DNA from 2 places in the Lacrimispora sp. genome. Region 2 is predicted to be linked to the other one. Evidence: riboswitches for the same ligand, from Rfam matches in the RefSeq annotation. Region 2 holds a riboswitch; the other holds the start of a gene.
The links. Region 2 has a riboswitch for FMN ahead of ACLTWA_RS04750 (ECF transporter S component). Riboswitches for the same ligand answer to the same signal wherever they lie in the genome.
Positions count from the first base shown of each region.

Region 1 (15,079 bases), 120 kb from region 2:
GCTATTATTTGGCGGAGTAACGAGTGCGGCCATTATTACCTTTGGACCAATTTTAAATCAGGTAGGAAAAGAAAAGGACATTCATCCTTACCGCAGGGCAAACCTTCTGGATGGTTTTGCAAATTCGATTCCGGTATGTGTTCCATTTTTAAGTGTATTCGTATACATAGGAGCATTGTTGGTTCAGGGCTACGAATTCGTTAAACCGCTGAATGCTGCTGAGATCGCCTCGGGTATGTTTTACCCAATGTGCTTGTTTGTGGTTTTACTGGTCTCTGTGTTCATCGGCTGGGGAAGAACTTACGAAGGAGAGAATGGAGAGCAATTGAAAAAAAGGTAACTAAATAAAATATAATGAAAATTTATGGAAATAAAGCAGAAAAAATATTAAATTTTTGGAAAGTGTTTAAAGGGTCTATCAATTCATTTTTATTGGTTGTATAATAAAAGATATTCCAAATGATGACAGTGACGAAAGTAAGGTCTGCATGGGATTGTTTAAAAATTAACAATATAAAAATACAGTAAGGAGAATTCATCTATGAGTAAAGTTCTTTATATTAAAGCAAATGCAAAACCCGAAGGTGTCTCCAGAACCTTTAAAATATCGGATGCTTTTATCAGTCAGTATCAGAAGCTTCATCCGGAAGATGAGGTAGTAGTTTTGGATCTTTATAAGCTGGGAATTCATTTCCTGGAGGAGCAGGATCTTGCCTATCATACCCCCACACCAGGAGAGGGAAAAGATCATCCGGTTTTAAAATACGCATATCAGTTTGCGGAGGCAGATAAATATGTGTTTGCAGAACCCCTTTGGAATTTGAGCATACCGGCAATTTTAAAAGCTTATATTGATTATGTCTGTATTTCCTCTATTACCTTCCGGTATACGGCAGATGGTCCAATCGGATTATGTAAGGGAAAGAAAGCAGTGAATTTCACCACAAGAGGCGGTGCCTACAGTACCGGAATTGCAGCAGAGATGGAGATGGGAGACAGATATTTAAAAACCGTTCTGGGCTTTATGGGAGTGACCGATTATACCACCATAGCGGCAGACCAGCTTGACGTAATGGGCGTTGATGTTGATGCAATCATTACAAAAACCATTGAAGAAGCAGGAGAATTTGCAAAAACATTTTAAGCTGAAACAGCGGTGCCACTAATTGTTCCTGATTAATGAGGCCGTTGCCAATCCGTCTAAATTAATGGTAAGATAGAAAAAACGTCTTGATTCAGGTTATAAAAACCCGTATCAAGGCGTTTTTTCATGTTAGCGAATGATTTTTGTAGAAACTATGCCGCAGCTTTATTTTGCAGCGCCCATGGATTGCAGGATTAATAATGAATTACCTGTTCTGCTTCCCGGATTTTTTGAATCACAGGTTCTGCCTCCGCGCTTTGAAAATAGCGAAGGGTAGAGTTTGGAAGATAGTTACCTAAAAGAGAAAATTCTCCGTCCTTGATCAGCTTTCTTACGGTTGATGCGCTGATTACGGTTCCGGCTGTTTCTTTTCTTGGGATGATGACGCAGTCAATGCCTGACTCCGGTAGTTTTTCTTTCATAATATCATTATAAATAGCCGTTACCTGGCTGTTGGGTTCTTCCCCCACATACCGTTTGTTGATTCCGAGGGCTTTGGCAATTTTTACGAAAATCCCCAGATCTAAAAGGGCGTGGCTTTCTATTACTGCTTCATCGTCCTTTTGGAAATAGCTTGGAAAGGTAGCCGTGCTTACAATGTAAGGGCCGCTGTCATGGTAGCAGATATTGGAAAGGTGTGCCGTACCTTCCATGATGAGGCGTTTTCTTACTTCAAAAGGAACAAGGCTCACATCTTCACTGACAATGAACAGATGAAGTACATCATTTTCTTTCGCCGCTTTTTCTACAAGGGAAAGGTGCCCTAAGGTAAAGGGGTTGCCGTTCATCACAATGGCGGCCACCGATTTTCCTGTTTTCTTATTCTCGCTTAAGCGGTCAATATAATCGCTGAATCCCCGCCTTTTATTTTCCATAAAAACCACCTTATTGGCAATGCTTACAATTTCATAGAAGCCCAGGTCAGAGAAAAATCTGGAAGCAGAGGATTTTGTGTACAGGAACAGGTGCGAATAGCCCCTGTGAAACTGGACCTCTGTCAAATGTGTCATGATCTGGTTCATCAGACCTTCTCCCTGGTGTTCGCTGCTTACGGCAAGACAGCGAAGGGTGTTGCCATAACAGCTTCCCGTGGCGATTACATTGAAATCTTCATCAAACATGGCACAGGTGTAATCGAGGTTCTTGTCCCTGCGGATTCCTTCTCTTAAAAGCAGTTCATCAATCAGTTGATTGCTTCTTTTATCATTGGGTGAAACTCTGGAAATATTATAGTCACTCATTGTTTTTCTCCTTTTGGTCGTAACCTTTTAAAACATCAATAAAAGCCCTGATCTGAGGCAGTAAAAGCGCCATCTCAGAACATAAAACATAGGTGGATCGTTCAAATGCTGTTCCGTTTTGGAAGAACAGAGGCTGTACGCAGCCATGGAACCCACCCAGACATATTTCAGGCACCATGGTCCAGCCAAGTCCCTGTTCCGCCATTCCTACACATGTAATGATATTGTCTACGTAGATTCCATTTTGTTCCGGCTGCAGGCCATTCTCCCTCATCCACCGGACAGACTCCCTCTCAAATTCAATATCTGTCTTTCTTCCAATATATGGGATTTCGTGAAATGATCTGTTTTTATATTTTTCACTGTATATGGCACAGATTTTTTCCTTTTCAAGCAAAAGCTTTGTTCCTGTCCAGGCATAATCACCTCTTAATATAGCCACATCAACGGTTCCTTCCATAAGCTGAAGATATAATTTTTTACTTTGATCCGTAATAATGTGAGTATTTACATTGGGGTATGCTTTTTTATAGTTGGCTAAAAGTCCGGATAGACGGAAAAGAGCATAGTTAATGGATACTCCTGCATTTAAGGTACCGCAGACATATCCTTTCTTTTCGTCAATCGCTTCTCTCATGATTTTCAGCTGATTGGCTGCCTGCGCGGTTCGTTTTAAAACCTCTTCCCCCTCCGGCGTGAAATGAATTCCATGTCTGGAGCGAAGCATAAGAGTGATACCGAGTTCATGCTCAATTGCGCTGATCCTTTTTGATAAAGAGGACTGGGTAGCGTACAGCAAATCAGCCGCCCGGGTTATGTTCTTTGTTTTTCCCAGAGTTTTTAAAAGTTCAAAATCTCTCTCATCCATACGTAACTCCTTACAAGAATCTAATGGTTTTATAAAAAATGTTTATCGGTTTTAATAGCAGAGCATCAAGGTCAGCCAATAAGTAATAGAACCGGGGCACAGGTTCTTATGCTTTCTTTATAAAGTATATTTTATACAAAGGAACATCCTTTGTAAACAATTGTATACATTCCTGTTTAGAATGTAAATAGTGGAAAAATAGGACTTTTACATTTATTAAAATGAATGCTATCTTATGATTAGGCTATATGCTGGTTTTTTGCCTTAATTACACAAAAAAACTGGTAAAATCAGTGAAAGAAAATAGCATAGAAAATATTTTCTTGATGTAGTATTTTTGTTCCCTGTCAATGAATTGCAAGAATAAAATTGTTACAATTTTGCAAATGCAAAGGAGGATAAGCCATGGAAATCAGAAAGAAGGCAGTTGCTAAAAATTCAGAGCCCATAAAGAGTCAGGTGCCATATGAATCATTCGGCCAATATTCCACTCATACATTTGATGGAAGTGTACTGAACCAATACAGTTTTCGTATCAGGGATGTAGTGGAGAAAATGGAACGGGCAATGGAAAAAAGAGAGAAAGAGCAAAGGAAACTTTTTCTGTTATTCTTTGGCATGTCGGCCTTTGGTATATTTCTTTTAGCTCTGGGAATATAGGAACTTTGCTGATAGGTCTGCGGTAAGAACAGCAGCCTTATTATATACAACTTATATGTTATACGAAAAAGAAGGAGATAAGCTATGGAGATTAAACAGACGGCAATTGCCGGAACCTTAGAGTCCAGCGACGCTCAGGTAACCGTTGAGCCTTGCAGCAGCGAACTGAGTGTTATGATCGAAAGCAGCGTCATGAATCAGTACGGCCGGCAGATAAAGGAAGCGGTGGAAAAAACGCTAAAAGAACTAGAAGTTAAAACAGGAAAAGTGACGGTGATTGACAAGGGAGCTTTAGAATGTACCATTAAAGCCCGTGTTGGCTGTGCAGTATACAGAAGCTGCGGTATTTCCAATGAAAATATTTCATGGGGAGGAAATGTCAGATGATTACAAGACCAAAGCCAGAGAAGAAACGCCTTCGCCGTACCATGATGTTCATGAATGCACAGAAGCCGGGGCTGATTAAAGATGCGTATATTTACGGTGCGGACAGCATTATTCTGGATTTAGAAGATGCTGTTGCAGAAAACCAGAAGGATGCGGCAAGGTTCTCCTTGTATCATGCCCTTAAAAATATAGATTACGGCAAAACAGAAGTTATCGTGAGAATCAACGGACTGGATACCCCTCACTGGAAGGAAGATATCCGATGTGTGGTTGCAGGCGGAGCAGACGGAATTAGAATTGCCAAATGCGAAAGCGCACAAGACGTAAAGGCCGTAGAAGAGCATGTGATAATGGCAGAAAAGGAATTCGGTGTGGAAGTGGGAAGAACACTTCTCATGGCAGCTTTAGAAAGTCCCAAGGGAATTTTAAATGCGTATGAAATTGTTACCGCCTCAGACAGAATGTTTGGCTGTGCGATTTCCGGCGGAGATTTCCGTAAAAGCATGCATGTCCAGATCGAAGAAGGCGGGATTGAGATGCTGGCGGCGAGAGGCCAGATGCTTTTGGCAGCAAGAGCAGCAGGTGTCCAGTGCTTTGATACCATGTTCCCCAATATTGATGACATGGAAGGATTTCGGGCCGAAGTAATCCAGAACCATAAAATGGGATTTGATGGAAAAAGTGTGGTCAATCCTAAACAGATCCGTTTCGTACACGAAACATTTGCTCCGACTAAAAAAGAAATTGCCTATGCAGAAAAACTGGTGCGTTCCTTTAACGAACAGGCCGATTCCGGCATTGGTGTCTACACGGTAGATGGGAAAATGGTTGATATTCCATTCTTTGAGGATGCCAGAAGAATTCTTGATTTAGCCAAAGCATGCGGCGTCTACCAGGGAGACTTATAGGAAACGGCCGCAGGGAAAAGAAAGAACACAGGGTATGAACAATTGATTGAGAAAGGAAGTAATGAAATGATAAACGCCGTGAACAGAGAGATTCCGGATGAGCTTCTTAAAAATGGAAAAGAGGTCTATCAGGGAAAATACTATATGGATGGCAAGTATATAAAAAAGGATTCACCAAAGGCATGCCGTTTTGTAAAGCCAGTGGAAAGTAAACTGTGCAAAAGCATCCGGGAAGCCTGTGAAAGATGCGGTGCCCATGACGGAATGACATTTTCCTTCCATACTGAGTTCAGAGACGGAGATTATGTGGCAAGCATGGTAGCAAAGGTCCTGGTGGAAGAGATGGGGTTAAAGGATATAACAGTAGCAGCAACTTCTCTTGGAAGCGCACAGGATATTATTGCAGATTATATTGAAGAGGGTAAGATCATTGGCGTACAGACGTCTGGTGTGAGGGGACGTATCGGTGAAGTCATTTCAGCGGGAAAGCTGGCAACCCCTGCAATTATCAGAAGCCACGGAGGAAGGCCAAGAGCCGTGGAAGCAGGAGAGGTTCATATTGATATTGCATTCCTGGCCGCTTCCACTTCCGATGAATTTGGTAATGCCAAGGGCGTAGGCGGAAAAAATAACTGCGGAAATATGGGATTTGCCATTCATGATGCCCATTATGCCGACCATACAGTAATCATTACTGATACACTGGTGGATTTCCCCAACATGCCGTCATCCATCTCTGCCATTGATGTGGATTGTGTATGTGTTGTGGAAAATATTGGAGATGCGAAAAAGATTTCTACCAAGGAAGCAAGAATGACGGAAAATCCAAGAGAATTGATGATGGCTGAAGATGTTGCAAGAATCATTGCAGCAACCCCATATTTCAAGGACGGATTTTCCTTCCAGACCGGAGTGGGAGGACCTTCTCTTGCAGTAAACCGCTTTCTTGAAGGCCATATGACAGATAAGGGAATTAAAATGAAATTTGCATTGGGCGGGACCAGCAGTTCTATCTGCAAGCTTCAGGATAAGGGACTGGTGGAATATATTCTTGATACGCAGGATTTTGACCAGGGTGCCATTGACCATTTGTTTAAGAATCCAAAACATCTGGAAATCAGCTTAAGCGAATATGCAAATCCGGGAAACAAAGGTGCTTATGTCAATATGCTGGATTTTGTGGTTTTATCTGCTCTGGAAATTGATACGGATTTTAATGTAAATGTTATTACAGGCTCGGACGGAGTCCTAAGAGGTGCCCCGGGCGGTCATCCCGATACCGCGGCCGGCAGCAAATGCTGTATTATCGTAACCCCTCTGACCAGAGGAAGGATGGCTACGGTGTGTGACCGTGTCGTTACGGTTACCACACCCGGAGACTGCGTAGATGTTCTGGTTACGGATTATGGAATTGCGGTAAACCCCTTAAGAAAGGATCTGGAGGAATGTCTTGACAGCGCAGGGATTTCTCGTGTGACAATTGAATATTTGAAAGATAAGGCTTATAGTCTGGTGGGAACTCCGGATAAACTGGAATGGGAAGACAAGGTTGTAGCCATTGTGGAAGCAAGAGACGGAACACTTTTAGATGTTGTAAAAAAGATAAAGCCCCTTGTATTGGATTGACAGATGGTTTCCAGCAGATTGAATTATTCTTGCCATGATTGTTCTGTTATGGTAATATTACAGTGATTGGCTCAAAATAATAGAATATTACAAAATATTATTGACCGTGTGGCGTAAGATTCTGAATAAACATCTGATGTTTTATTATTATTTTGGGCACTGAAGCATTATATTCTTATCTAATGGAGGATTAATTTATAGAGAATGATCTCCTTAGTGCTCAGGAAGTTGCTGAAATTTTAAAAGAAGGAGCTATTATGAGAATTCATTATCTGCAGCATGTACCGTTTGAAAATCCCGGGATTATTCTTAGCTGGGCCGAAAGCAGGAAGTATCCCGTTACCTGTACCCGGTTATTTGAGGACGACAAACTGCCAGCTGGGGAGGATTTTGACTGGCTGGTTATTATGGGCGGTCCCATGAATATCTATGAGGAAGAAACATATCCATGGTTGATAAAAGAAAAAGAATTTATAAAGACAGCCATCAGCGAGAATAAGTTAATCCTTGGCTTATGTCTGGGAGCACAGTTGATTGCGGACGTGATTGGCGGAAAGGTAGTAAAAAATCAGTACAGTGAAATTGGCTGGTTTCCAGTGACTTTTACAAAAGAGGCTATGGCTTTGCCCCAGTTTTCTCACTTTCCGCCAAATCCGGTTGTTTTTGAATGGCATGGAGACACCTTTACCGATTTGCCGAAAGAGTCCATGCTGATTGCTACCAATGAGGCCTGCAGGAATCAGGCTTTTGCCTATGGAAAAAGGGTGTATGGATTCCAATTCCATTTGGAGAATACGAGGCAGATCATCACAGATTTAATTGAAAATTGCAGGGACGAGATGGTTCCGGGCACCTATATACAGTCAGTCAGTGAAATACTGGCTGGCAAAAGGTTTATAGATCAGAATAACCAATGGATGCTGCAGCTTTTAGATAAGTTGGAAAACTTACAGAACGATTGACAGCAAATGAACGAAAGATAGTAAAGCGCTGTATTTTTATGAGAGCGGTAATGTGAAAAGCTTAGCCCCTGAAAAACGGACGATGGGATCTTCTGGGACAGAAAGAATCAAGGCAGGGCTGAAGCTGTTGAATTTTTGTAGTATAAGTATCAGACAGCCTCCATGAAATGGAGGCTGTCTTTTTTATATATAAAATGAAAAAATATTAAAATGCACGCATCAGATTTACCATTTCTATTGCACTGACTGCGCAGTCAAAGCCTTTATTTCCTGCTTTGGTACCGGCGCGTTCTATGGCCTGCTCAATATTTTCTGTTGTCAGCACACCGAATAATACGGGAATATCATTGGCAAGAGATATCTGTGCGATTCCCTTTGAAACTTCATTGCAGACATAATCATAGTGGCTGGTGCTGCCACGGATGACGGCACCCAGGCAGATAACGGCATCGTATTTTTTGCTTTTGGCCATTTTTGATGCGATGAGCGGAATCTCAAAGGCTCCGGGTACCCAGGCCACATCAATGTCTTCGTCGGAGACCTCATGCCTCTTTAGTCCGTCCAGAGCGCCGGAAAGCAGCTTTGAGGTTATAAATTCATTAAAGCGGGCGGCAACAATACCTATTTTTATATCTTCAGATACTAATTTTCCTTCAAATATGTTCATGATCAAAGCTCCTTTTTATAATTTAACAGATGTCCCATTTTGGACTGTTTGGTCTTTAAGTAAAACAAGTCATAGGCGGTGGCACTCATCTGGATAGGGACCCGTTCTGTGATTTCCATTCCGAAATCAGAAAGCTGGTATACTTTATCCGGATTATTCGTCAGCAGGCGCAGAGTCTTCACACCCAGATCCTTCAGTATCTGAGCACCAATGTAATATTCCCTCATGTCACCGTCAAAACCCAAAGCCAGATTTGCTTCCAGAGTATCAAGCCCCTGATCCTGCAATTCATAGGCACGAAGCTTGTTGATCAAGCCGATGCCCCTGCCTTCCTGCCGCATATAGAGAAGAATGCCCCGTCCCTCCTGTTCCATCTGTTTCATGGCGGCCGCAAGCTGCTGGCCGCAGTCGCAGCGGAGAGAGCCAAAGGCATCCCCGGTCAGGCATTCCGAATGGACGCGGCACAGGAGATTGGTTCCATCTCCGATTTCTCCCCGGACCAATGCAACGTGATGTTCCCCATTGAGCTTGTTTACATAGCCGTAGGCTTTGAACTCCCCATATTTGGTGGGCATTTTCGTCACGGAAGCGCATTCTACCAGTTTGTCATGCTTTTTGCGGTAATTTTGCAGTTCTTTGATGGTGATGAAGGTAAGGCCGTAAGCTTCTGCCAGTTTTATTAATTCCGGAGTGCGCATCATGGTTCCGTCTTCCTTCATGATCTCACAGCATAATCCGCACTCTTTCAGACCGGAAAGACGAAGTAAGTCGACCGTTGCTTCCGTATGACCGTTCCGTTCTAAAACACCGCCTGATTTTGCGATTAAAGGAAACATATGACCCGGACGGCGAAAGTCCTCCGGCTTTGCGTCTTCCATCACACAGGCACGGGCTGTAATTCCACGTTCTTGTGCAGAAATTCCGGTGGTGGTACTGATGTGGTCAATGGAAACCGTAAAAGCAGTTCCATGGTTATCGGTATTATCCTGAACCATTGGAGGAAGCTGAAGTTTTTGACAAAGGGCAGCGCTCATGGGCATACAGATCAGTCCTTTTCCGTGGACAGCCATAAAATTTATATTTTCCGTAGTGGCAAACTGGCCCGCACAGATCAAATCCCCTTCATTTTCCCGGTCCTCATCATCAGTAACCAGTATGACCTTACCCTGGCGCAGATCTTCAAGTGCTTCTTCAATCGTATTAAAATGAAACATATTCCCTCCTAATTCTGACTGTATGAAAAAATGTTATTTAATGGGGCAGCAGCTCCAAGGAATTTTTCAACATATTTTCCTACACAGTCGTTTTCCAGATTGACAGTATCCCCAACCCTTTTGACGGACAGGGTTGTTTGCCTGGCAGTATGGGGAATAACGGATACGCTGAAATCATTTTCTGACAGTCTGGCAACGGTCAGGCTGATGCCGTCGATCCCTATAGAGCCTTTTTCTACAATGTAACGCAATATTTCTTTCGTCGTCCGTATGGTATACCAGATGGCATTGCCGTCCCGTTCCATGGAACGGATGATTCCGGTTCCGTCGATGTGTCCGGTGATGATATGGCCGCCAAACCTGCCATTCGCAGGCATTGCCCGTTCCAGGTTCACCATGGAACCGGAAGGAAGCCTTGAAAGAGAGGAGCGGATCATGGTTTCGTGCATCACATCTGCAGTGAATTCCGTAGGAGTAAAAGAAGTCACGGTCAGGCAGATGCCATTGACTGAAATGCTGTCCCCTGTTTTAATATCCTTTAGTATCCCGGATGCGCCAATGGTCAGAACCGCAGAACGTGCCCCCTTTTTTACGCTGCGCACAATACCGGTTTCTTCAATAATACCTGTAAACATCAAAGCACCTCGCTTTCAAAAAGGATATCGTCTCCCAGTACTGTGATCCGGGGCGGCGATAATGCAAACGCATGGTCTGGAGATTCCACCCCGGTGCCGCCGATGGGAGATTTTGCGTCAATGCCGCCAAACAACTTTGGTGCGGTATAAACCTGCACTTTATTTACGATTCCGTTTGTTAAAGCGGACCAGTTTAACGTGCTTCCGCCTTCCAAAAGAATGCTGTCCACGTTCCGTTTCCCAAGCTGTATCATCAGTTCCTTTAAGTCCACCCGTCCTTCCTTTTGAGAAACCGTAAGGACCTGGCATCCGGCCTCCTCATACGGTTTTATTTTGGACGCATCGGTACAGCAGGTAGCCAGAATGGTTTTGTACTGACTGGCAGTTTGAACGGCATGGGCCGTTAAAGGCGTCCTTAAGCGGGTGTCACAGATAATACGGCTGGGGCTTTTGCAGCCGTTTAAGCGGCAGGTCAGCATAGGGTTGTCGGCGAGTATGGTATTTACACCAACCATGATTCCGGAATATCTGTGTCTGTCTTTTTGCACCTGAAGACGGGAGGATTCCCCCGTAATCCACTTGGATTTTCCGGAATAAGTGGCAATTTTTCCGTCCATCGTCATTGCATATTTCATTACGACGTAGGGTGTTTGTTTCTCCATGAAGTGGAAGAAGACCTGGTTGAGTTTTCGGCATTCTTCCAAAAGAATCCCTTCCGTAACTTCGATTCCATGGTGACGCAAGGTTTTGACTCCTTTGCCGGCTACAACAGGGTTGGAATCCGGGGAACCGATGACAACCTTTCGGATTCCGCTTTCGATGATTGCGTCGGTGCATGGCGGCGTTTTGCCATAGTGACAGCATGGCTCCAGAGTCACATAAAGGGTTGCTCCCTGAGGAGATTCCATGCAGTTTAATAGGGCTTCACGCTCCGCATGGGGCATACCAGATCGCTGGTGAAAGCCCATTCCAATAATCCTGTCATCCTTTACGATAACAGCCCCCACCATTGGATTGGGACTGACCCAGCCAACCCCTTTTTTTGCAAGAGCCAATGCTTTTCTCATGTAATCAATGTCTGTCAACAGCACACCTCCTAAAATATAAAATGCCTTGAACCGATATCGTTCAAGGCCTGTAATCACATGATGGAGGGGAATGGTATAAAAAACAAAAAACTCCGAAATCAAAACGATTTCAGAGTGAATATACCATGCACATAAAAATGTGTCTGCATCTTCTTTCATCCAGACTATACTGTCGGCTTCGGAATCACACCGAATCAGCCTTGCGGCTCGTGGGCTTTACCACCGGTAGGGATTTACACCCTGCCCTGAAGATATGTATTCAATTATTTGTTAATATAGCACGAAGAAAAAGCGTTGTCAAGTGCCTTAAACTTCAAGGAGTCCGGAAAGCCTGATTCTATGGAACGGGCCCTGTACATATAATAGGCATATACTTTTAATCACTATGGGCAAAACGTATAGGGAAGGAGAAAATGGATGATTGTATCGTGGCTGACCACCAATCAGTGTAATTTAAGATGCAGGCATTGCTATCAGGATGCCGGCAGAAAAAGCGCAGAGGAACTGACCACAGACGAAGCAAAGAAAATGATCGGAGAGATAGCCTCAGCCGGTTTTAAGATTATGATATTCAGCGGAGGAGAGCCGCTCATGCGTCCGGATATTTTTGAACTGGTCTCTTACGCCGCTTCCATAGGACTGCGTCCGGTCTTTGGAACCAACGGGACGCTGATCACAGAAGAAACAGCCATGAAATTAAAGCAGTCCGGTGCAAAGGCCATGGGCATCAGCCTGGACAGCTTAAAAGAAGACAGACATAACTTTTTCAGGGGAAAAGAGGATGCATTTCAAATGACTTTGAAAGGGATAGAAAACTGCAAAAAGGCAGGTCTGCCCTTTCAGATCCATACGACCATCATGGACTGGAATAAAAAGGAAGTATGCGATATCATTGATTTCTGTGTGGAATCAGGAGCAATCGCCAGTTACTTATTTTTCCTGATTCCGGTAGGAAGAGGAAAGTTTCTGGAAAAAACCTCCCTGGAGGTGATGGAATATGAAGAACTCTTAAAAACCATTATGGAGAAGCAGAAGCAGGTTTCCATTGATATAAAGCCCACCTGTGCACCACAATTTATCCGGGTAGCCCGGCAGATGGATGTGAAAACCCGTTTTACAAAAGGCTGTCTTGCCGGATTGACCTACTGTATCATTGATCCTGTGGGAACGGTCAGGCCCTGTGCCTATATGGTAGAGGAAGCAGGTAATGTAAGGGAACAGCCCTTTGATCAGATATGGAAAAGCAGCCGGTTATTCAAAAATCTGCGAACACGGCGATATAAAGGGACATGTCGTGATTGTATCTACGAAAAAGAGTGCGGCGGCTGCCGCGCAAGGGCAGGATATTACCATGAAGGCGACTATATGGCAGAGGACAGTTACTGTGCCTATGGAAAGCAATTGGAAACAGGAGGTGTTGTGGCAGATTGAAAGTGAGAAGAATGATGGTTGGAGTGATTTTTTTTCTGCTTGCAGGCTTTTTGTCAGGCTGCAGCGATAACGGAAAGGAACCGCCGCCTTCCAGAGAGGGGTACCGTTTTGCAGATGCGCTTGATCAGGAAATTGCTGTTCAAAAGCCTGAAAGAGTGGTGGCTCTTATGGGCAGTTTTGCAGAAATATGGCTGGATGCCGGAGGAGAGCTGACGGCAGTTACAGATGATGCTTTTGAGGAAAGAGGGCTGACACTTCCGGAACCTGTAGTTACGGTAGGAACCTACAACAATCCCAGTGTGGAACAGATCCTGGCATGTGATCCGGACTTTGTGATCCTGTCTTCTGAGACAAAGGAACATGTGGCTTTAAAGGAAACGTTTAAGCAGGCCGGAATTACCGCCGCTTATTTTGATGTGACTTACTTTGAAGATTATTTAAAAATGCTTAAAATCTGTACGGATATTACAGGCCGGGACGATTTGTATGAAAAGAATGGTCTGGCGGTGAAAGAGCAGATTCATACCATCATCACAAAAAGCAAGGATCAAACGCCTAAGACCGTTTTGCTTCTCATAACCTATTCAGGCGGAGCCATTGTTAAGAATTCTCAGTGCATGACCGGAAAGATGTTAAAGGATTTAGGCTGTGTAAACATTGCAGATCAAAATCAGAGCCTGTTAAAGGAGTTTAATATAGAATCCATTATAAAAGCCGATCCCGATTATATCTTTGTTGTTGCCATGGGAAATGATGAAGAACTGGCTGAAAAAAACTTAAAAAAGACCGTAGAAAACAATCCGGCATGGAACGGCCTGAGTGCAGTGCAAAATGGACGGTATATTATTTTGCCAAAGGAAAAGTTTCTGTATAAGCCAGATGCGAAATGGGGAGATAGTTATGCATACCTTTCTGAAATCCTTTATGGGAACCAATCGTAAGGCGCTGCTCCTTTTGCTGTGTTCAGGAGCCGGTCTTTTGATTTCTGTTGGTTCAGGCCTGTGCCTGGGAGCAAGTCCCATTGGAGTGCCTGTGTTTTTTGATACTTTGATCCGGAACGATCCGGATGATTTTTTATACCGGATTATTATGACCGTCCGCTTGCCAAGAGTATTTGGGGCGCTTTTAGCGGGAAGCGGTCTTGCGGTATCGGGAACCATCATACAGTCTGTGCTGAATAATCCGCTGGCAAGTCCGAACATCATAGGAGTCAACGCCGGAGCCGGATTTTTTGTTCTTCTTTCATCTGCTCTGTTTCCGGCACAGTCCGGTCTGCTTCCGGTGTCAGCATTTCTTGGAGCGCTGTTGGCTTCCATGCTGGTACTGTTAGCCGGTGCAGGCAGCCGAATGTCCCAGCTGCTGCTGGTTTTGACCGGGTTTGTAATCAACAGCATTTTCAGTGCCGGAATGAATACCATTATGATCCTTTGTCCGGATGCCTATGTGGGAGCAGGCAATTTTCTGGTAGGGGGGCTTTCCTCCCTGACGGCAAATGCCATTGCCTTCCCGGCTGTCCTTATCCTTTTAGGTCTGATGCTTGCAATGCTTTGTTCCAGCGGATTAAACCTTCTCCATCTGGGGGCGGAATGCGCAAAAACACTTGGTATGAATATTTTAGTCAGCCGGTGTCTGTATCTTGCAATTGCTGCCGTACTTGCCGGTTCCGCTGTAAGTTTTGCCGGACTGATCGGCTTTGTGGGGCTTTTGGTTCCCCATGGGGTGAAGCTGCTCATTGGATCAGACAATCGTTTCGTAATTCCTGCCAGTGCCCTTATGGGAGGGATGTTTGTAATTCTGTGCGACCTGCTTGCAAGGACAATTTTCCTTCCCTACGAATTGCCGGTTGGGATTTTAATGTCTTTGATTGGAAGTCCCTTTTTTCTGTATCTGATCTTTAAAAACAGGAGAAACGGAGGAAAAGAATGATCCGATTTGAAAAAGTGACTTATTCCTACAATCAGCAGCCGCTGATACAGGATATGGACGTAACCTTTGAAAAAGGAAAAGTAACGGCGATCATCGGTCCAAACGGGTGCGGAAAAAGTACGGTATTAAAGCTGGCTTCCCGCCTTTTGCGTCCACAGAAGGGAAAAGTACTTTTGGATGGGCAGGAAATTGGTGCCGTTAAGCGGAAGAATTTTGCAAGAAAAGTATCTGTACTTCTGCAAAATAACCTTATTCCTGAAATGACAGTGGAACGTGCGGTCTTATCCGGAAGATACCCCTATCAGTCTCCTTTAAGACCTTT
Region 1 is NZ_JBKVXF010000001.1:835,000-850,078, reverse strand. Features, by position in the region: gene ACLTWA_RS04275 (Na+/H+ antiporter NhaC family protein) at 1-340, shown strand, start outside; gene ACLTWA_RS04270 (FMN-dependent NADH-azoreductase) at 542-1,144, shown strand; gene citC ([citrate (pro-3S)-lyase] ligase) at 1,339-2,385, opposite strand; gene ACLTWA_RS04260 (LysR family transcriptional regulator) at 2,378-3,253, opposite strand; gene ACLTWA_RS04255 (hypothetical protein) at 3,659-3,913, shown strand; gene citD (citrate lyase acyl carrier protein) at 3,998-4,300, shown strand; gene ACLTWA_RS04245 (aldolase/citrate lyase family protein) at 4,297-5,208, shown strand; gene citF (citrate lyase subunit alpha) at 5,275-6,834, shown strand; gene ACLTWA_RS04235 (type 1 glutamine amidotransferase) at 7,092-7,796, shown strand; gene ribE (6,7-dimethyl-8-ribityllumazine synthase) at 8,002-8,463, opposite strand; gene ACLTWA_RS04225 (bifunctional 3,4-dihydroxy-2-butanone-4-phosphate synthase/GTP cyclohydrolase II) at 8,466-9,677, opposite strand; gene ACLTWA_RS04220 (riboflavin synthase) at 9,686-10,312, opposite strand; gene ribD (bifunctional diaminohydroxyphosphoribosylaminopyrimidine deaminase/5-amino-6-(5-phosphoribosylamino)uracil reductase RibD) at 10,312-11,397, opposite strand; FMN riboswitch at 11,544-11,657, opposite strand; gene nirJ2 (putative heme d1 biosynthesis radical SAM protein NirJ2) at 11,818-12,831, shown strand; gene ACLTWA_RS04205 (ABC transporter substrate-binding protein) at 12,834-13,772, shown strand; gene ACLTWA_RS04200 (FecCD family ABC transporter permease) at 13,732-14,757, shown strand; gene ACLTWA_RS04195 (ABC transporter ATP-binding protein) at 14,754-15,079, shown strand, end outside.
Region 1: another riboswitch for FMN. It lies ahead of ribD (bifunctional diaminohydroxyphosphoribosylaminopyrimidine deaminase/5-amino-6-(5-phosphoribosylamino)uracil reductase RibD); the one in region 2 lies ahead of ACLTWA_RS04750 (ECF transporter S component).

Region 2 (15,079 bases):
CTGACGCACTTTTGCAAATGCACCTTCCATACGCTGAATGTCATAACCATGGATAAATTTTCCTGGAATGGTATCATGAGCATGTTCCAGCTGTTCCACCGGGAAAACAAACTTTGTCCTCCCCTCTTCTATCACTATATCTCCCACCATCCCGCATAAACCACAGATGGCTTTTGTAGACTCATGATCCAGATAAAAGAGCTTATTGTGACAATGGGGACATACTCCCTCTTCTCCCTGATAGGCAGCATGCTCCACATCTTTTGCAGCATTTGCCAAATTTACTCCAACTTTATGTACTTCAGCCAACCGTTTATCATCCATAATGAGCTCTTTGGCCCATGGATACCAGGTGTTATCGATAATTTTCCACATTGGAGTCAGTGCCAGCATGGCATGTTCGCATTGAACTCTGGTTCCCCAGTCAGAGCCTCCTACTCCCATGTAGGAAATCACTTTATCTTTCAGAATCCGTGGATCTATTGCCTTTCCATCAGTTTCTTCTGCTACTCTGGAACCAATGATGTTGTTTCCACGGTCCATTCTTGGACCAAAACGATCCATAATGGTATGAAACAGGCCAGAAGCCCCTTCCTCAAAGATCGGATCAGATATAATTATTCCATCCGCATCAAGCATTTTGTCCAAAAGCCAGTCGAAGTCATCCTTTATTACACACATATTTCCTTTTCCGGCCAAAAGTGTCTTTACACAGGAACAACACCCGGTACAATGCTTAATATCCAGTGAGGACATTCGGATAAACTCCACATCTGCACCTGCCTCCTTTGCCCCAATTAATGCTTCCATACATACAGAATCATTGGTTCCGTTCTTCGTTCCAAAAGAAATACCTAATACCTTCATCATAATCTCCTTTTTTATATGAATATGAATTTATATTAATTTTTTATATATGAAATCAATCACTTGGGCCATTAATGATGATAGGACCTCTGTCATCTACCAGTATATTCTCTGTTACTGCCATACAAGGTCACGAAAAACCTGGGAAAATGATTTTTCTGCTTTTGGAGGATTGGCGGAATAACGTAAGCGATTTCCTTGATATTATATGGATTGGATACATTATAAATTTCCAGTCCAGCATGGAATAACAGCAGTACTCAGGAAATGCCCTCTGCTCCAGCCTTGGTTTTTGGTCTATGGATTCATGAAGGATATGAGGACCAAATGGGGCAGCTGCACTGAGATCAGCTATGTTAATGTTGGGATAGGTAAAATTCGGAATCAAAGTAGGTTGTTTTGGGTCACTGACATTAATCATATGTATGCTGTTCGATGGCTGGGCTCTTTTATTCAAATTATTGCTATAATGTGCGTAGTTTTTTCCTTAACTTTATGCATACCTACATTTTTAACCTTTGTATTTTATTTTATGATAAATTGTAAAATAATTCAATTAAATAATGATAATTTATTGTTCGATTATTTATTTTCTCGCCATAATGAATCGCTTTTTTTTATGGATTCACCAATGCCACTTCGATTTATTAAGCGTTTTATTCTTATAAGTTATGATTTAAGCCACAAGCAATCATGCCTGTGGCTTATTGTATAAATGGAGATAGTCGAATTTGTACTCATGACCTGTTAAATGCCATTCAAATGTTCTCCCAGCATTGCTATGCCACCATATGCTAAAAACCATTTATATATGCGGTTTTTCGCCTTTTTTATTTTCAAACTATATAGCGGTTCAATTTTAAAAACAAAATCCAAGATTATTATAGTGAACTAATAATTGTCCGTATGAAGATAATCAATATTCTCTTTGCAAGCCAGTCTTTCATCGGATACCAGAGTACCTTTCTAGTAGATGCTTGTCCTGTCGATATCAAGGAGTTCAGTTCTCTTAAAAACTGGAATTTCTTAGTCATTAAAAGGACTTGTGCTAAACTTACGCTCATCGTTAGGTTCAAAAAATTCTTCTTTCCCGTAATGGGGCAGGTTTGGTTGAAGATTCTTTTCAGTTTCCATGTATTGATTTCTTTCTCATGCTTATGCAGTTTATTTAGAAAGTTTAAATGAAATTTTATACTAAAGTTTTGGTCTGGACATGGCGATGAATCATTTCTTCATAATGATTTTTTAAATATCAGATCTATTAAAAATTTTTCAAAAAACTTCTTGATTTGTAAGACCATTATAGTTTGTATATATGAATTATTCCTGCTCTAACAGTTTTGACGGAAGCCGCCCCTATTGGGCTTATAAGTATCATGTTTGAGAAAATCAAACGGTGCATGTTTATGCCTTTAAAAGGTAGAGATTGTATTATAAAAACAAATACTATAACTTAATCCAATACCTTTTAGTCATTCTTTTATTACCATTAATTACATTTTCAATTACCTCCTGAATGGTACCTCCATTTTTTTCAATTACACGTGCAAACGCAAAATTATCATCACTACAAGTTATTAAAGACTTATTCAAATATAAGTTTTGTTTGGCATATTCCAGCGCAAAAAATAGCATTTTAGTAGCAATTCCCTCATTCCATCGGGAATAACGCACGCCATATCCGATGTTACCTCCAAATTTGGCTAATGCATTTGTCAATGTATGACGAATGCAAACCTCACCAACAAATTCATCATCATCTACCATCCATAAATAGGTTCCTCTTACCCAACCCTCGGGCAGATTTATTCCAACTTCACTATTTTGGATTTGTTCAAAAATATTTCCATTTAGGTGTAATAGCTGATTCTCAGTAAAACTTGTAATTTCAAAACATCTTCATATCACAAAAAGCCATGACAATTATATATTTCCTTTATTAAAAACAGTTTTTACATATAAAACAAATGATTTCTGAATCAGGTATAACTCAAACCAATGATATAGGTATAATTGATGTAATAATTCATACATGAATTTATCCCATAGCTAATTCTTTAACATGGAATGTTTATCCGAAATTTAAATATGCTATTAAAAGTATATATCAAAATTTAAATTTATCAGCTGTCATTATTTATATGCTTCTGAAGAAACTTTAATAATACAAAAAACGACACCTCAATGATATATAATGCCTTTGAATCTAATATAATCTTTATTCATATAAAAAAGAATTTTATGACATATTAATTAAAAACACCACTGAAATTTTTTCATTGGCACTGATTTATACTCAGAAGATTTAATGATAAAGATAATAGAAACAATTTTAAAACAGGTATTATCTCGTGGCTTCAACAAATTTAAACGGTGCTAGCTATTTTCCGTATATTCTGCCACAGTTAGAGCTTGGCCTTTGATTTTAAGTTATAGGGGTAGATGTACATACGGATTCCTCCGTTTCCCTAATATATTTTTGTAAAAAACAGGCGATTCCGCGGAGCACATACTCCACACATGGAATCGCAACACTTTTGCCCAGTGCCCTATATCTAACACCATACAATCAATTAGGTAGTACGTACCTACAAAAAATATGGTTCTTGAATGACACAAAAAAGAGGTTGTATTTAACCGTTTAAGTTCAATTTACTGTTTTTATTAATATACCATATTAATCCTGATAAAATAATTTCTATTTCTTTTGTTTTCTATTCAACAAATAAATTATAATTGGAATAATTAAAATAATCCAAAACAATGCATTACGATGTAGTATTCTCCATCTCCCAAAGCCTTCTGTTAATTCATACTTATTAAATATTTGTATAAATATCGAAATCCCAATTATCTGAATTACTTCAAATAGTAAATATGAACTTAGGTACATTTTTAAATTAATTATTCTTGTAAGCAATATAATACCGATAAGTATTAAAAAGAAAAAGTTGGCTAATAGAAAAGCATTTGTAAAATATTGGGAATAATTCTTAAAATTTTCAGCTTTTACGACAATTTCTTTTTTCTTTTCGCCTGCTAGTCCATTTCCATCCAGCATTAATCCTATATAATTATATATAAATTTTAGAGCAAGCATATGAAAAGATAACACTAATATAGATATAGCTGTGACACTACCAAAATACATCTTTGTTTTTTTATTTATCATCATTCTTTTAGTTTCCCGCTCCTGCACTCACCATATATTGGTGGTTTCAAAATCTTATTCTTGTGAATAATAAAAGTATATTTCTATTGAATATAAACGAGCTGTGAAAAAAGCTTTAAACTTATCATGTAAAATTCAGGAACTTGTTCTAACATCTCTACAAGTTAATGTCCAATTTTGTAAATAAGAATATTCTGCTCGAACAACTTTGCATTATAAGCACGCTTTACTTCCCCTGTATTAGGTTTGTATATTAAAGTACCGCCTACTTCCATTGTAAGACAGCCTGAATTGACAAAACCTTTTTGAACTTCTCATTATTGCTATAACATGCTTAGTTTTCTTTTCCTTAAACTTATACATACCTACATTTTCAACTTGTTTACTTTATTTATTTTATGACAAATTGTAAAATAATTCAATCAAATAATGGAACTTTATTATTCGATTATCTACTTTTTCGCCATAAAAAATCACCTTTTTTACTTTTAATTCATTAAGTGTCCAATCCCTATAAGTTATAATTTAAGCCACAAGCATTCATGCCTGTGGCTAATTGTTTAGTGAAACACACTTTTCACCTTCATTTTTTTCAAAATCCACAACATCTTGTAGTCTAATTCTTATTTTTCTTTTCATAACCACAATACGTTATTAAAATCACTGTTTCAACATGTATCGGAAGTAGAATAGGAATCACTACAGCACCTGAATTCCTTTGGAAGTAGCTTATATTTACTAAAATTTCTTCCTGATTTTTTAACCTTTGTTAAAACCATTAGCTACTTCATCCTATAAGAGGATTTTACCTGTTTCCTGCATTCCTAGACAGACTGCACAAATTTATTTATTTCATTCTTTTTTTAATCCCAAATAAGAATCTAGCAATTCTTATTCGTTTGATTAATTCATATACGAAGACGGTAATTCCAAAAGAGGTCAGGCATATAATCACATATTGAACGAATCCTGCCTTTACATGCGGAATCGTAAAATAGCCTACGATTACAATTATAGATTGATGAAATATATATAACGAAAAAACAGATTTTTATTATCTAAATATCGGGATTTGCCCCAGTACGAACACTTCTTCATTAATCTCTCATCCCATGCCAGATATATTTCCATATCATAACGGTATGCCGATATGTAATCTGCCACATAATAACCTTTGGCTTCAAAAATGGCTGATCCCCACCAGTCATGCCTTTGGGTTCTGGAAATTTTTCCATAACATGATTTGATAGCTCATTTAATATCGTAGCTGCCAATCCTTTTATTCGCTCCAAAAAGGCTATTCCAAGTAGTTAAAATTTTCTATGAGATATCCTCTTTTCATCACATAAAGTTGCTATAGCAACAGGCCTGTTTTTGAGTACTAAAATGCAGATATTCAAATACGGATCATAATGCTTTTCTTTACGTATCTCAAAAAATGCTTATGCACAAACCGAAACCTCGTTAATACAATAGTTAAAAGCTGCTATATGCACATTCACCAGATTATCAAATGTCCCATCCCTATAAATTATAATTTAAATGGAGATAGTGAGATTCGAACCCAAAACCTCTTGAATGTCATTCAATCCCTCACCCAGTTGAGCTATACGTTGTCTTTTATCTTTACCAAATTCCTATTTAATAGACTTTTTTCTCATTATACCCTATGTCAGCCGTGGAAGAGCAAAAAAACAGGTCCGAAAACTGCATTTTTCAGCCCTGCTTTTTGCTCATTGTTCACTCAAAAACCACAACATCTTGCGGTTCACCTCTGATATTTCTTCTCTTTACCAAAATATATCATCATTGTCATTGTTTCAACATGTGTGGATTGTGTGAAAAAGATATTTCTTGAATCCAGTGAGACTTTGGTGGAAGCGCATATTTAAATTAAGAGTTGTCCTTTCACAATTATTCTAACATCTCCGGCCACCTTAATGTGTCCTGTGGATTGATCCGCAGATACTTTTATCTTGCTGGGTCTTCCTACGAAACCGCCTTGATTAATTAATATATCTTCATCAGCATTACAAATATTCCATTTATAGAGATAAGTTCCAGTCGGACCAGCCGCACTGCCGGTTGCTACATCCTCGATCAATCCTCTGTTATCCCAAGTACGACCTTCCATTCTATCTATACTAAACAAATAAACAAATTTAGCTTGAATTTTCTCTAATTGCTCCTCAAAGTCCTTGGTACTGATTTTTGCCTTTTCTAATCCTTCAGCAAGAGGAACAATCAAATATGGTAATCCAGTTGAAACGACCTCCATTGGAAGAGTAGGATGAAGATGGTCTGTTGTAAGATTTAGCGCATGCAAAAACATATTGACCAATTCACCCTCAACAGTTCCCAAAAATCTGGGTACCCCCTGATTCATCGTAGCTTGAAAATAGCCTTCCATTTTTACTGATTCCGCTTGCAAGGTTTTATTGTTTAACTCAAAAACTGCGGTTGCGTTCTGTGTTTCCGCATACAGTTTCTCGTGAATTACTGCCATGGCTCCTAAAATCGGATGCCCGGCAAAATCCAATTCCTCTTCCACAGTAAAGATCCTGGCGCGAAAACGCTTCTCTCCAGTCTGTCTGAGAAAAATAGTCTCAAATTGCTTGAACTCCTGTGCAATTGCCTGCATATATTGCATACTTATATCTTCTTCATGAAATATAACGGTCAAACCATTCCCTGACAGAATTTCACAGCTAAACACATCTACATGATAATAAATCATTTGCTTTCTCCTTTTTCACCGCACAGCATTTATATGGAAAGTTGTTTTTTATACGGTACTCTCCAGTAAGCAAATCACTTTTGTATACCCTGTATAAGAAAACCTATTTACGGGTTTCTAAAACATAATTATCATTTCAATTTTAATGAGTAAAAGGGCACATTTTGAAAAACGAAAAATCCCTTTTGCCCTTAATTTACCAAGTGTCCCGTCCCTGTAAATTATAATTTAAGCCACAAGCATTCCTGCCTGTGGCTTATTGTTTAAGTGGAGATAGTGGGATTCGAACCCATGACCTCTTGAATGCCATTCAAGCGCTCTCCCAGCTGAGCTATACCCCCATATGGTCGAAAACCCTTTATTTATCTGGGTTTCCAGCATTTTACTTCTTTAAATCTACTTCTTCTTTGAGGGGTCGCACACCCGACATCTCGCGCTCCCAGCTGAGCTATACCCCCATGGCAGCTATTATAGCAAACCACAAAAAAAATTGCAACAACATATTGCATTTTTTTAGAGTGATGTTATAATACATCCAGAACATTTGCATATAGTTGTCTTCAGGGCAGGGTGTAATTCCCGATCGGCGGTAAAGTCCGCGAGCGCATATTGCGCAGAATTGGTTTGATTCCAATACCGACAGTATAGTCTGGATGAAAGAAGATGTGTTAAATAAGGATAATACACCGTCTATTATTAACACCTGAAGGACATACTTTCAGGTGTTACTTTTTTCAGGAGGCATGTATTATGAATATGAACCAAAAAACCAGCAGACTTACCATTATGGCTATGCTTTGTGCACTGGCCTTTGTGGCGGTTCTTGCCATTCGGATACCACTCATTCCTGCTGCACCATTTTTGGAATACGAACCAAAAGATGTGATTATTATGACGGGGGGATTTCTTTTCGGGCCTTTGCCTTCCGTTCTGATTTCCGTAATTGTTTCTTTTGTGGAGATGTTTACAATCAGCAGTACAGGGGTAATCGGATTGATCATGAATATTCTGTCCACGGTGGCATTTGTTTGCCCTGCAGCCTGCCTCTATCAAAAGCGCCATTCCACGAAGAGCGCTTTTGCCGGAATGATTTTAGGCAGCATTCTTATGACAATTATTATGGTGTTATGGAATTATTTAATTACTCCCATTTATATGGGATACCCGAGAGAAGCTGTCGTACAGCTTCTGCTGCCGGCGATTGTTCCATTTAACCTGATAAAATGCGGAATCAATACAGCACTGACCCTTCTTATTTACAAGCCGCTTGTCACAACTTTAAGAAAATCTAATCTTTTGGCCTCACGGTCAGAGGATGAACAAAAGACAGGAAAAATAAATTCAGGCACAATTTTTCTCCTTGGAATTATACTGGTAACCGTCATCATGGTGCTAATGGTCTATAAAGGAATTATATAATAAAATAAAAAACAGCCATTTTTACGCTGTCTGAAATATAACTTTTAAGAATCATCTCAGACAGCAGGAATATGGCTGTTTTTCATTCTATTTCTCCAGAAATGCCTTCCACCGTTTCAAGCCATCTTTTTCAAATACATACTCCGGCGTAACAAGGGATTCCTTAATTTCCGAAACGTAATACCAGGGATCTTCTTTGTGAAGGGGATTCTTTAGCACATGAAATTCCTGTGCCAGCATGTATCCCTGTGCCAAAAGAAAACACTTATTTCCTGCCTGGTCTTCTGCCACATCTACTACCATCACACAATGCCCCGGACTGCCTCCCCGGATGAATAGGTCTCCGGCCAGTATCTGATTAAGCTCTACATTACCGCTTTCATTTTCCAGGGACATGGTTCCTGCATAGACCATGACCTGCCTCAAATACTTGGCAAAATTATCATCGGAATCATCAAAGGCTGCCCGCGCCTCCCAACGCACCTGATTTCCTTCTACGGATAAACGCTTTCCCGATCTCCATGAAGGGTAATCCATTAAAAAACCATTGGTAAGATGGAAGGATATGGCATCATATGCCCCCACTGACCAGAGATATTCTCCATATATCCTTATGGCACTGTCTGCGCATTGCTGCAGATCACCTTCCACCAATGGTACGGAAAATACGGCTGCATGTACATCCTGATTCTTCTTCCTGCTCCCATCATATAAAAGTACAGGACTTTTATCTGGTTTTATAGCATAATTTCTCAAGAACCCCTGGAGACTTCCCATTGGTTTTTCAAGCCTTTCATAGCCATCAGGGGGTATCAATCGTTCTTCTAAGGTCGCTCCCGATGGATTAATGAAAGACTTTTGCTTTGGTTTAACAGAAACTGTCTCTTCACCAGGGAATCCATCATAAGGTGCCTGCTCTGTTTCCACAGTAACTTCTGGTTTGAGCAAGAACTCCTTATTCTGTATTGCAGCCACACAGACCAGACCGCCTGTAATTATCATACAGATTCATTGATTCATAGTTTGCACCTCCGTCATGGTAATATGTCTATCATAACTTCATACTACAGAATCAAGCAGCAAAAGATGGTTTGCTATGTTATAAAAGATCGCCTGGCTCTGCCTTGTTTTCCGACATTTTATCTGCCAACTCCTTTATATAACGGTTTTTATGACTCATAAGACAGGAGAATGCTCCCAAAATGCCTGTACATAAAAACATAACTGCCATTCCGCTCCCCTTTCCGCTTCCTACCAGCTTCATTAAAACCACTGCTGACGGCCGGCCGGATGCCATGAACGGCTCAAACACATAATCAGCAAGATAACCTCCCAAAAGAATTCCAACAGGTATGGTGGAGTTCTGGATTGCTTTACGCAAGGCAAAAATGCTTCCCTGAATTTTTTCTGGAACAGTCCGGTACAGAATCATGGTCTGTCCTGCCATGATAAAAGGAATCGGTACACTGGCCGCCAGTCCAGCGATAAACCATGTTACAAGATTCCTCCCCATTCCCATTAACAGATCTCCAAACAAAAAGGAAACTCCTGCCGATACATAAACCAGCTTAAGAGGATTATCATTTCCTTTCCTGCTTGCAACTATCACACCACCAAGAATACCACCAAGCCCTAGCACACCGCTTACTGCGGAAAGTACTTTTGCATCATTGCCGCTTCTGGCTAAAATCATAGGCGATAAAATATTTTCGTAGGTGAGCCTTGAAAAAAAGTTAATAATTGCCATGCTTATAATAATATAAAGAATACCTTTTTCTTTCTTTAGGTAGCTAAGGCTATTGTGGAGACTGCCTGTCTGCCTGCACCCCGATTCTTTTTTAACTTCTTTTCTCCCGGAATCCGTATTAATATGGCGCTCAATTTTAACAATGAATAAAGTTGCCATACAAAACACAAATGACAGTAAATCAGCAAGTAAAACAAATGGAAGGCCTGCCAAACCAATGATCATTCCAGATAACATAGGAGATGCCACCAGAATTAAATTACCAGAAAATGACTGAAGGCCGCTCGCCTTTTGATATTGCCCCTCAGGAACCAGAGACCCTGTTACTACTGCTGCTGCAGGTGATTGAAATGCATTTGTCAGTCCAATAATCATATTCACAACACAGATCAGTTCCAAAGAAAGCTGATTTCTGCTCATTTCAATAAAAATACCAACCGTTAAAAATGCTGCTATCGTATCGGATAGAATAAGAATCATTTTTTTTGAATGACTGTCTACGAATCCGCCCACAAAAACACTGACAAGTATGTATGGCAAATAGGTACAAAAGGTCATTAATAAGACACTCATCGCAGACTGGTTTTTTTCAAAAGCCCAAATCGTAAGAGCAAATGCCGTCATAGAGCTTCCAAACTGTGACACAGATTGTCCAAGCCAGAATATAATATAATTATTTTTATTTTTCATTGTATTCTCTCCTTATAAGTATACATCCTTATAAGTACAAGATCCAATGCGGACGAGGTAAATTTAAATTACGAAACGAACTCTGTACAAGCCTCGTCCAAGATCAGACCTTGTACAGAGAAACTGGCTCATTTGAATCACCTTGGGATATCTCATGGATTCTTCCCCGCTTTCATGCCGTTCCAAACAGCATTTATTTGTTAATTTATATTATATCAGCGTAATATCTGCAAAGTAAAGCACATCTTAATAAGAACCATATAATTCTTTTGTAAATAAAGAGCCAAGATTTGAATTTTTATTCAAATTATAGGGAATTTACGGGTTTGAGAATCAGCTCCCCTCTTTGAGAAGAAAAATGCTTGCAACGAATTATTGTAAACTATTATACCATGCCATAGTCAAGGATTCTCACACGTTTCACTTTGCAGCAAAGTGTCCCACAGACTCTCCAAAGGAGAGCGCCGCAAGCCACAAATGAAAAACAGCAGTCTTATAATTTCAAAACTGCCACCAAACCGAATCTTCAGATCCTGTTCTGCCGCACCAATATATGCGTTACCTCTCGTAACGATCATTGAGCACATTTAATTTTGTATGATGGAAATAAAACAAATAATATAGCTACTCTTCATATTGATCTCCACTATTTTCTTTATTGAGGGTTCCTGATAATTCAATCATTAAGAACTTCGTCAATTCATTTACCACCGGACGATGTTTAAGCCCTTTGGGAACAATAATTAATTCTCCGGTATTTACTTTTGTTTTCTTTTCCTCCGTTTCTAAATGAAAACCACCTTCAATAACATAGAATAATTCATCTGAATTTTCATGAACATGAAAATCCAATGTTCGATTTTCCACTTGAACGATACTTAGGACATTTCCATTTAATAAACCAATCTTTTTATAGGTGTATAACTCAGTGATTTTGTTGACTTCCTTTAACAGGTTTACAGTTTCCATATAAAATACCTCCATATTATTTGATTTTTCTGTTATTAAATGATATCATCGAAAGAAAAATCTGTAAAATTGATTATTTTGATCAAAACAATCTCTATTCCAGATCTATACATTAAGCAGGAGGATTCCCGAATATGGAGTTAAAGCGTTTACATACTTTTCTGGTATTAAGTAAATTAAAAAACTTTACAAAAACTGCCGAATATCTTCATTATGCACAATCAAATGTTACTACTCAAATACAGCAGCTGGAAAGTGAATTAGGTGTAAAACTTTTTGAACGCTTGGGTAAAAATATTTCTCTAACTCCAGAAGGTGAAGAATTCATTGCATACGCCAACCAAATACTTTATCTGACAGATGATTTAAAGCATAAATTTGCGAATAAAAATGACCACGGACGTATTACGATCGGGGCCTCAGAATCCATTTGCATTTACCGGCTTCCTGAAATTATAAAGGCTTATCAAACCAAACATCCCAACGTCGAATTATATTTGAATGTTTTGGACTCAACTGATTTTATACCTTTACTTGTCAATAACGAGATTGATATTTCATTTACTCTTGACCTACCCATATATAATTCTTCAATTAATACGGCTTTGATGATTGACGAAACCATATGTGCTTTTTCAATTCCAGAACACCCACTTGCTCAAAAAGCAGAAGTAACAATTGAAGATTTTTTAAATATTCCTCTGATTCTTACCGGGCAGAACTGCTGTTATAGAAAAATGTTTGAAAAGGATTTGTTGAATGCTTCAATTACTCCTAAAATTGTCCTCGAAACCAGCAGTCTGCAAGTAATTAAGCAGACCGTGCTCAGCGGGCTTGGTATATGTGTTCTCCCACAATTATCGGTGCAAAAAGAACTGGATAACAATGAATTGGTGAAGCTGAACTATGCAACAAACTATAAACTTGCTTCACAGGTGATATATCATAAAAATAAATGGATTTCACAAAATCTAAAAGATTTTATTGATACTGTAAGAGCAAAAACTTTAGTTCATAATTAAAGGTTTGATTCTTTAACATAAGGCTTATTTACAACATCTCTTGTCTGTGATCTGTCTGTCGCTTTTGTGTGGAGTCAGTTGCTCACTTTTAGCATTGTCCATGGTCAACAGGGTAACATCGGAGATTTTCAAGCCTTTGCTAATTCACATACGATTGAATTTATAATGTACAATTTCCGGATGAAAATCTACGATTTATATTTCTATTTTGCCATAGCATATGAATACATATCATTTAAATCTTAAATCGGAGCTGTTGCTCCAGTAGATATATAATCTACCTTTACAACAGCTCCTTTGTTCCTGTTAGTCAAGCATCTTAACAATTAGTGTGGCATTGGTTCCAGAAGCAAGTGTCAGCGAAAGTGCAACTAATGCTGAAACTGCCAAATCAAGTACATCTCCTGCATTCAGACTTATAATTGCAGAACCATTAAATTCCGTTCCCGTAGCAATTGTTAATGCCTGAGTATTTGTAAGAGAAGGAATATCTGTACCGTTCAATCGAACCGCAACTGTTGTAACAGCTCCTATAGAAGCATTACCTCTGAGCATAAAGCTAACTTCATAAGTTCCTGTTGTACCAATTGTAATACTGTCTGCTATCGTATAAGTCACATTTTCTGCCGGCATTGTATTTTCAAGTTCCACCTGCACTTCTCCTAATAAAGTAACTCCCAGGACCTGTACAGTATCACTAAAACGTCCTCCAAAAGCTTCCAGACCTGCCGGACCGGTTGGACCGGTATCTCCTGTCGGACCGGTTGGACCGGTATCTCCCGTAGGACCAGTTGGGCCGGTATCTCCCGTTGGGCCGGTTGGGCCGGTATCTCCCGTAGGACCAGTTGGGCCGGTATCTCCTGTCGGACCGGTTGGACCGGTATCTCCTGTCGGACCGGTTGGGCCGGTATCTCCTGTCGGGCCGGTTGGACCGCTATCTCCTGTCGGGCCGGTTGGGCCGGTATCTCCCGTCGGGCCGGTTGGACCGCTATCTCCTGTCGGGCCGGTTGGACCGCTATCTCCTGTCGGACCGGTTGGACCAGTATCTCCTGTCGGACCAGTTGGGCCGGTATCTCCTGTCGGACCAGTTGGACCGGTATCTCCTGTCGGGCCGGTTGGGCCGGTATCTCCTGTTGGACCGGTTTGGCCGGTATCTCCCGTTGGACCGGTTGGGCCGGTATCTCCTGTTGGGCCGGTTGGGCCGGTATCTCCCGTCGGGCCGGTTGGGCCGGTATCTCCCGTTGGACCGGTTGGGCCGGTATCTCCCGTCGGGCCGGTTGGGCCGGTATCTCCCGTCGGGCCGGTTGGGCCGGTATCTCCTGTTGGACCGGTTTGGCCGGTATCTCCTGTTGGACCAGTCGCTCCTGTATCTCCCGTAGGACCGGTTGCTCCCGTATCTCCTGTTGGACCAGTCGCTCCTGTATCTCCCGTAGGACCGGTTGCTCCCGTATCTCCTGTTGGGCCAGTTGGACCGCTATCTCCTGTTGGGCCAGTTGGACCGCTATCTCCTGTCGGACCGGTTGCTCCCGCATCTCCTGTCGGACCGGTTGCTCCCGTATCTCCTGTTGGGCCGGTTGGGCCGGTATCTCCCGTCGGGCCAGTTGCTCCCGTCGGGCCAGTCGCTCCTGCAGGGCCAGTTGCTCCTGCGGGACCTGTTGCTCCCGTCGGGCCAGTCGCTCCTGCAGGGCCAGTCGCTCCTGCGGGACCTGTTGCTCCCGTCGGGCCAGTTGCTCCTGCAGGGCCAGTTGCTCCCGTCGGGCCAGTTGCTCCTGCAGGGCCAGTTGCTCCTGCGGGACCTGTTGCTCCCGTCGGGCCAGTTGCTCCTGCAGGGCCAGTTGCTCCTGCGGGGCCAGTTGCTCCTGCGGGGCCGGTTGCTCCCGTCGGGCCAGTCGCTCCTGCAGGACCAGTTGCTCCCGTCGGACCTGTTGGGCCGGTTGCTCCCGCAGGGCCCGTTGGGCCAGTTGCTCCGGTTGGACCGGTTCCTCCTCCAGATTCAAAATCATCCTGAACGATGACTAACGTTCCTTTTAGCGGAACCTGAGTTGCGAAAAATACCGTTGCATTACTAATATTGACGAGAGACAAGGTAGCTGGAGCTGTAGTTACTTCTACAATTCCAATCCCAAATACTTCGCCGGTTTTAATCGGAGAATTTCCCTCGATAAAATCTCCCTGTGAAGAGGACAGTGCAAAAGCTGCACCATTTGTTGATTGAGAAGACTGTGTTGCAAGCCACCAATCTATTACGAATCTGCCAGCTTCCAGAAAAGTAATTACACCAGTGGCCGGATTATAGGATATACCGCCAGCTGAATAGACTATGGTATCAAAAGGAACATTGGCACCTGATGCAACAGCTGTCGCTGTATTCAGCTCTATCTGAAGCGCACTATTAGGCATAGTTAATCCTCCCATTTCATTATATTTTTGGCATGTATCCATGTAACTGACCATGC
Region 2 is NZ_JBKVXF010000001.1:952,402-967,480, forward strand. Features, by position in the region: gene ACLTWA_RS04720 (hypothetical protein) at 1-44, opposite strand, end outside; gene ACLTWA_RS04725 (NAD(P)H-dependent oxidoreductase) at 1-870, opposite strand, end outside; gene ACLTWA_RS04730 (GNAT family N-acetyltransferase) at 2,314-2,754, opposite strand; gene ACLTWA_RS04735 (hypothetical protein) at 3,566-4,042, opposite strand; gene ACLTWA_RS04740 (PhzF family phenazine biosynthesis protein) at 5,928-6,776, opposite strand; tRNA gene ACLTWA_RS04745 (tRNA-Ala) at 7,045-7,117, opposite strand; FMN riboswitch at 7,329-7,445, shown strand; gene ACLTWA_RS04750 (ECF transporter S component) at 7,527-8,195, shown strand; gene ACLTWA_RS04755 (DUF4846 domain-containing protein) at 8,283-9,170, opposite strand; gene ACLTWA_RS04760 (MFS transporter) at 9,295-10,632, opposite strand; gene ACLTWA_RS04765 (cupin domain-containing protein) at 11,257-11,601, opposite strand; gene ACLTWA_RS04770 (LysR family transcriptional regulator) at 11,736-12,623, shown strand; gene ACLTWA_RS04775 (BclA C-terminal domain-containing protein) at 12,930-15,023, opposite strand.